3 regions of the Actinosynnema sp. NPDC053489 genome follow, and region 2 is predicted to be linked to each of the others. Evidence: riboswitches for the same ligand, from Rfam matches in the RefSeq annotation. Region 2 holds a riboswitch; each other region holds the start of a gene.
The links. A riboswitch is a leader RNA that binds a small molecule or an ion and turns the genes downstream of it on or off. The one in region 2 is predicted to bind thiamine pyrophosphate.
Positions count from the first base shown of each region.

Region 1: it holds a riboswitch for thiamine pyrophosphate, as region 2 does, so the genes downstream of both, thiC (phosphomethylpyrimidine synthase ThiC) here and ACIGNX_RS29395 (thiamine ABC transporter substrate binding subunit) in region 2, are expected to answer to the same signal.
Region 3: it holds a riboswitch for thiamine pyrophosphate, as region 2 does, so the genes downstream of both, thiO (glycine oxidase ThiO) here and ACIGNX_RS29395 (thiamine ABC transporter substrate binding subunit) in region 2, are expected to answer to the same signal.

Region 1 covers NZ_JBITXT010000011.1:39,567-41,805, reverse strand. The annotation lists gene ACIGNX_RS24250 (hypothetical protein) at 135-914, opposite strand; TPP riboswitch at 1,010-1,137, shown strand; gene thiC (phosphomethylpyrimidine synthase ThiC) at 1,128-2,239, shown strand, end outside.
Region 2 covers NZ_JBITXT010000015.1:190,763-193,001, reverse strand. The annotation lists gene ACIGNX_RS29405 (mannosyltransferase) at 1-638, shown strand, start outside; gene ACIGNX_RS29400 (4a-hydroxytetrahydrobiopterin dehydratase) at 594-887, opposite strand; TPP riboswitch at 921-1,037, shown strand; gene ACIGNX_RS29395 (thiamine ABC transporter substrate binding subunit) at 1,025-2,059, shown strand; gene ACIGNX_RS29390 (ABC transporter permease) at 2,035-2,239, shown strand, end outside.
Region 3 covers NZ_JBITXT010000011.1:34,728-36,966, reverse strand. The annotation lists gene ACIGNX_RS24230 (thiazole synthase) at 1-18, opposite strand, end outside; gene thiS (sulfur carrier protein ThiS) at 20-220, opposite strand; gene thiO (glycine oxidase ThiO) at 217-1,209, opposite strand; TPP riboswitch at 1,210-1,321, opposite strand; gene thiE (thiamine phosphate synthase) at 1,366-2,025, shown strand; gene ACIGNX_RS24210 (dioxygenase) at 2,025-2,239, shown strand, end outside.

The sequences.
Region 1 (2,239 bases), on a different contig from region 2:
GTCGGAGGGGTGGGTTGGTCGCGGGCCTCGTTGTTCCAACCGACGTTCGAGGGTGGCGAAAACGGTGTTTCGGTTCTTCGGCGGTGACAGGTCCACTCGAACGGGTTACGGGTGCACGGCCCTGACCTGCGCTTTCACGCCAGGTCCACGGCCGGTTCGTCAGGCGCTGGGCGGGGTTCGTCCGCGACCTCCGCGACCTCCGCCACCTCGACCACCTCCGCCACCTTCGCGTACTGCGCCTTCCCCTGGTGGTCGGCACGCGCCGCCCGCTCCGGCCGGCGCCACGGCAGCTCCGGGTACGACGCCAGCTCCCCGTACGCCATGCACCCGGCCAGCTCCGCGTACGCCCCCGCCAGCACCGCCGCCCGGATGCGGCGCACCTCCCCCACCGTCGGCAGTTCACCCACCAGCAGGAACGGCAGCAGCAGCCGCCACGCCCCGACCGTCGCGGCGCGGTGGCGGTGCGGGGCGCGGAGCACGGCGCGGGCCACGCGGAGCGCGTGCTCGCCCGCCGTGATCGCCGTCGGGTAGCCGGCGTGGTCCCACGACCAGCGCAGGCCGTCGGCCATGGCGCAGCGCACGCAGTCGGCCGGCCCGGTCGCCGGCTCCTCGCCGCACCGGGAGCACGCGAGCAGGGTCATGGCCCAGTCGGTGCACGTCCACGGGTGGCGGCCGACCTCGTCGGCGAGCACCAACTCGGCCAGTTCCCGCTCCCCCGCGCCGCCCTCGGCGAGCTGCTCGGCGGCGAGCAGCTCCTGCCAGTCGAGCAGCCAGTACTGGTCGACGAGCTCGGCGCAGAACCGGCACGCGGGGTACCCGCGGCCGGCCAGGTCGCCGCACGAGGGGCACGGCGAGACCGCGGCGGGGCGGGCCACGCGCCGGGCGCCGGGCGGGAACGGCCGGTGATCAGCCACGCGGTGAAAGGTACGCGCAAACGGTGGGCGTTGGCATCCGCACCTTGGCACCGGCGGCGGGCCGTGGCTATGGTCAGGCCCGACAGGCACAACAACTCAACACACGCGGGAGCTCGCGCCACAGCGGGCTGAGAGGGCGGCTGGGGTGTGAGGGCCCCGGTGCCGCCGACCGCCTGAACCTGACCGGGTAATGCCGGCGTAGGGAGGAATGTCGTGACGGCACTCGAGGACCGTTCGGTCGAGCCGAGCGTCACCACCGGGCCCATCTCGGGCTCCGCCAAGGTCTACCGCGAGGTGGGCGGGGGCGTGCGCGTCCCGTTCCGCCGGGTGGGGCTGACCAACGGCGAGCACGTGGACCTGTACGACACTTCCGGTCCGTACACGGACGACAACGCGACCATCGACGTCCACAGTGGACTTCCGAAGCTGCGCGCGGACTGGGTCGCGGGGCGCGGGCCGATCGACGGGGCGGTGACGCAGCTCGCGTACGCCAAGGCCGGGATCGTCACGCCGGAGATGCGGTTCGTGGCGGCCCGCGAGAACCTGAGCCCGGAGTTCGTGCGGGACGAGGTGGCCGTGGGGCGGGCGGTCATCCCGCTCAACCGCAACCACCCGGAGGCGGAGCCGATGATCATCGGCAAGAACTTCCTGGTGAAGGTGAACGCCAACATCGGCAACTCCGCCGTGACCTCCTCGATCGGGGAGGAGGTGGAGAAGATGGTGTGGGCGACGCGGTGGGGCGCGGACACGATCATGGACCTGTCGACGGGCAAGCGGATCCACGAGACGCGCGAGTGGATCATGCGCAACTCGCCGGTGCCGGTGGGGACGGTGCCGATCTACCAGGCCCTGGAGAAGGTGGACGGCGACCCGGCGAAGCTGTCGTGGGAGGTGTACCGCGACACGGTGGTCGAGCAGGCCGAGCAGGGCGTGGACTACATGACGGTGCACGCGGGCGTGCTGCTGCGGTACGTGCCGCTGACGGCGCGGCGGGTGACGGGCATCGTGTCGCGCGGCGGGTCGATCATGGCCGCGTGGTGCCTGGCCCACCACCGGGAGAGCTTCCTGTACACGCACTTCGAGGAGCTGTGCGAGATCCTGCGCGCCTACGACGTGACGTTCTCGCTCGGCGACGGGTTGCGGCCGGGGTCGATCGCGGACGCCAACGACGAGGCGCAGTTCGCGGAGCTGCGGACGCTGGGCGAGCTGACGCACGTCGCCCGGTCGCACGACGTGCAGGTGATGATCGAGGGCCCGGGCCACGTGCCGCTGCACAAGATCGCGGAGAACGTGCGGTTGGAGGAGGAGTGGTGCGGCGAGGCGCC
Region 2 (2,239 bases):
ACCGCGCCGCCGCCTGGTCGGTCGCCGCCTTCTTCGGCACGGTCGCGGTGGCGTACGCGATCTCGCCCGGCCTGTCGAACCAGTACTGGTTCCACCTGCTCGGCGACGCCTCCCGCGTCGGCCCGGTCGGGTCGGCGATCAACCAGTCGCTGCGCGGCGCGCTGTCGCGCACGGTCGGCCACGACGTCGGCACGGGACCGGTCTTCCTGGTCGCCGCGCTCGTCGCCGCCGTGCTCACCGGTTTCGCGCTGCACGCGGCGGTCAAGGCCCGCGACACCCTGGCGATGATCGTGGCCGTGCAGTTCCTCGGCCTGCTGGTCTCGCCGATCTCGTGGAGCCACCACTGGGTGTGGGCGGTGCCCGCGCTGATGTGGCTGGTGTACGCGGCCGGGCACCGGTTGGCGACCGCGACGGCCGCGGCGTGGCTGCTGGCGACCGGCAGCTACCTGATCTCGTTCCTGCTCAACGCGCAGCCGTCGATCTGGGTCATCCCGCGCCCCTGGCACCAGTCGCTGCTCGGCTGGGTCTACCCGGCCGTGGGCCTGCTCACGCTCGTCACGATCACCGTCGTGCTGCGGCAGCGGGCCGACGAGTCAGAGGAAGACGTCGAGCACCCCGTCGATCTCCTCCGCGAGTGACACGTCCAGCGCGGTGATCCCGCCGCTGGAGTGCGTGGCGCACCGGAACGTGAGCGTGCGCCAGCGGATGTCGATGTCGGGGTGGTGGTCGTCGTTCTCGGCGATCTCCGCCACCCGGTTCACCACCTGGAGCGCCTGGGCGAAGCTCGCCAGCTCCACCGTGCGCACCAGCGCGGCGTCCTGGGCGCGCCACGCGGGCAGCGCGGCGAGGGCGGTGGTCACCTGGTCGTCGGTCAGCAGCTCGGCCATGGCCCCGATCGTCCCACCGCGCGGGGTAAGCTGCGCGTTCGCCACGGGAGTCCGGTGCTGCGCCGGGCTGAGAGGAAGGCGCGCGAGCCTTCGACCGTCCACACCTGATCCGGGTCATGCCGGTGTAGGGAGAGATGATGTTCCGACGAGTGCTGCCCGCCGTGACCGCGTTCGCGCTGCTCACGGCCTGTTCGGTGACCTCCACCCCGGACGCGCCGCCCGGTGGGCGGGTGGTGACGCTGGTGACGCACGACTCGTTCGCGCTGTCACCGGAGCTGCTGGAGCGGTTCAAGTCCGACACCGGCATCACGATCAAGCCCCTCGCGAGCGGCGACGCGGGCGAGCTGACCAACAAGCTGGTGCTCACCAAGGACGCCCCCATCGGCGACGTCGCGTTCGGCGTCGACTCCACGTTCGCCTCCCGCGCGCTCAAGGAGGACGTGTTCGCCGAGTACGCGAGCCCGGAGGCGCAGCGGGGCGCCCAGCGCTACCGGCTCGACCCGCCGAACCGGCTGCACGCCGTGGACGTCGGCGACGTGTGCCTGAACATCGACGTGGCGGCCTTCAAGGACACCGGCGCGCCCGCCCAGTACGCCGACCTGGCCGACCCGAAGTTCAAGGACGTGCTGGTGGTCGAGGACCCGGCGACGTCCTCGCCCGGCCTGGCGTTCCTGCTCGGCACGATCGCCGCGTTCGGCGAGCAGGGCTGGCAGGACTACTGGAGCGGGCTGAAGGCCAACGGCGTGAAGGTCGTCAGCGGCTGGGAGGAGGCGTACACGCAGGACTTCTCCGGCTCCAGCGGCAAGGGGCCGCGACCGGTCGTGGTGTCCTACGCCTCCTCGCCGTCCGCGGAGATCGGCGACGACGGCGCGCCGCGCACCAAGGCGCTGCTGGACACGTGCTACCGCCAGGTCGAGTACGCGGGCGTGCTGAACGGCGCGAAGAACCCCGACGACGCCCGGAAGGTCGTGGACTTCCTGCTGGGCGAGCAGGTGCAGGCCGACGTGCCGGGGCAGATGTACGTCTACCCGTCCCGCGAGGGCGTCGCGCTGCCGGAGGCGTGGACGAAGGCCGCGCCGGCGCCCGCCACCGCGCGCTCGCTGCCCGCCGACCAGGTCGACGCGAACCGGGAGCGGTGGGTGCGGCAGTGGCGCACGCTGGTCCAAGGCTGACCTGGTCGCTGGCCGCGCTGCTGCCCCTGGCGTTCCTGGGCGTGTTCTTCGCCTGGCCGGTGCTGGCGATCGTCGGGCTCGGCCTGGACGAGGGCGGGGTGCTGTCGGCGCTGGCCGGCGGCGAGACGTGGGACCTGGTCGGGTTCACCCTCGGCCAGGCGGCCGCGGCGACGGTGTTGG
Region 3 (2,239 bases), on a different contig from region 2:
CACGAGCGGGTCGTCCACGTCAGCCTCCCTGCACGGCGGTCAGCACCTCGACGGTGGCGCCGGCGGGCACCGGGGTCGTGCCCCACGCCGCTCGCGGCACGACCTCGCCGTCCAGGGCGACCGCGACACCCCTGGGCGGCGCGTCGAGGAGCGCGAGCACGGTCGCGACGGTCGCCCCGTCGGCCAGGTCGCGCTCCACGCCGTTGACCTTCGCCTTCACCGTCCGTGTCCTCCTTCGCGGAGCAGGTCGAGCACCCGCCGCGCCGTGACGGGCGCGAGCAGCAGTCCGTTGCGGTGGTGGCCGGTGGCGGCCAGCACCCCGGGTTCGAGCCAGGCGATGACCGGCGCGTTGTCGGGGCTGCCGGCGCGGAACCCGGCGGCGGCCTCGGCCAGCCCGTACTCGGCGACGCCGGGCCACACCACCTCGGCGTCGCGCAGCAGGTCCCGCACGCCGCCCACGGTGACGTCGCCGTCGAAGCCGGCTTCGTACTGGGTCGCGCCGAGCACGAACCCGTCGTCGCGGGGCACCAGGTAGACGGGGCGGCCGCGGACGTGGGCGCGGATGGTGTGGCGGGGCGGCGGCAGCGCGCCCGGCCTGGCCGACAGCCGCAGGATCTCGCCCTTGACGGGCCGGATCACGTCCCGCAGCGCGGGGTGCAGGTCGCGGCTCCACGCGCCGGCCGCGATCACCGTCACGTCGGTGTCCCCGGCGGGCCCCTCGGCGAAGTCGACGCCGGCGGCGGCGCACGCCCCCCGCAGGGCGCGCAGCAGGGCCCGGTTGTCGACGGCCACGTCACCGGGCACCGACAGTCCACCGAGGACGGCGCCCAGGCCCGGTTCCAGCGCGCGCAGCTCGCGGCCCGTCAGCCGCTGCGCCGACCGCCCCATCCGGTCCAGGTAGGCGCGGAGCTGGTCCAGCACCTCGACGTCGGCCCGGTCCACGGCGACGGCGAGCGTGCCCGCCGGGCCGAGCGCCACGCCGAGGGAGCGGGCGAACTCCGGCCACAGCTCCAGCGACTCGACCCCCAGCGCCAGCACGTCCTCGTCGCCGGGCCACGCCTCGGTGATCGGCGCGAGCATGCCGCCCGCGACCCAGGAGCCGCCGTGCGGCGACCCGAGGTCGACGAGCCGCACCGCGTACCCGTCCCGGGCCGCGTACCAGGCGGCGGACAGCCCGATGACGCCGCCGCCGAGGACGGTCACCCGCATTGCCAAGGCACTCACGCTCCCTGCGCCGGCATGACCCGGATCAGGTTCGACGGTCGGAGCGAACCACGCTCCCTCTCAGCCCGGTGCGTTCCAGGCTCCCGTGCGGACCACGTCCACCGTAGCGCACGCGCCGGGCCGGCGGTTACCGTGCCGCCCGTGCCAGGACTCGACGGAACGCGGATCAGGCGGCGGCTCGCCGACGCACGGCTCTACCTCTGCACCCCGGCGCGGCCGGACCTCGCCGAGTTCGCCGACGCCGTGCTCGCCGGCGGCGTGGACGTGGTGCAGCTGCGGGACAAGGGGCTGGAGGCCCGGCAGGAGATCGCCGCGCTGGAGGTGCTGGCCGAGGCGTGCGCCCGGCACGGCGCGCTGCTGGCGGTCAACGACCGGGCCGACGTGGCGCTCGCCGTGGACGCGGACGTGCTGCACCTCGGGCAGGACGACCTGCCGGTGCCGCTGGCCCGCCGGGTCGTCGGCGACGCGGTGGTGATCGGCCGGTCCACCCACGACGTGGACCAGGCGCGGGCGGCGGCGGTGGAGCCGGGCGTGGACTACTTCTGCACCGGGCCGTGCTGGCCGACGCCGACGAAGCCGGGCCGGCCCGCGCCGGGGCTCGACCTGGTGCGCGCCACCGCCGGCACGACCGACCGGCCCTGGTTCGCGATCGGCGGCATCGACCGCGACCGGTTGCCCGAGGTGCTGGCCGCGGGCGCGGAGCGGGTCGTGGTCGTGCGGGCCGTCACCGAGGCCGAGGACCCCCGCGCCGCCGCAGCCTGGTTGAAACTTCAACTAACTGGCGTACAGTCGACGGCGTGATGCCTGTGCTGTACCTGGGCCACGGGGCTCCCCCGCTGGCCGACGACGAACGGTGGACCGGCGAGCTGAGGTCGTGGTCCGCGGCGCTGCCCCGCCCCGAGTCGGTCCTCGTGGTGTCCGCGCACTGGGAGAACGACCCGCTCACCCTCGGTGCGACGACGACCGTGCCCCTGACCTACGACTTCTGGGGCTTCCCACGGCGCTACTACGAGGT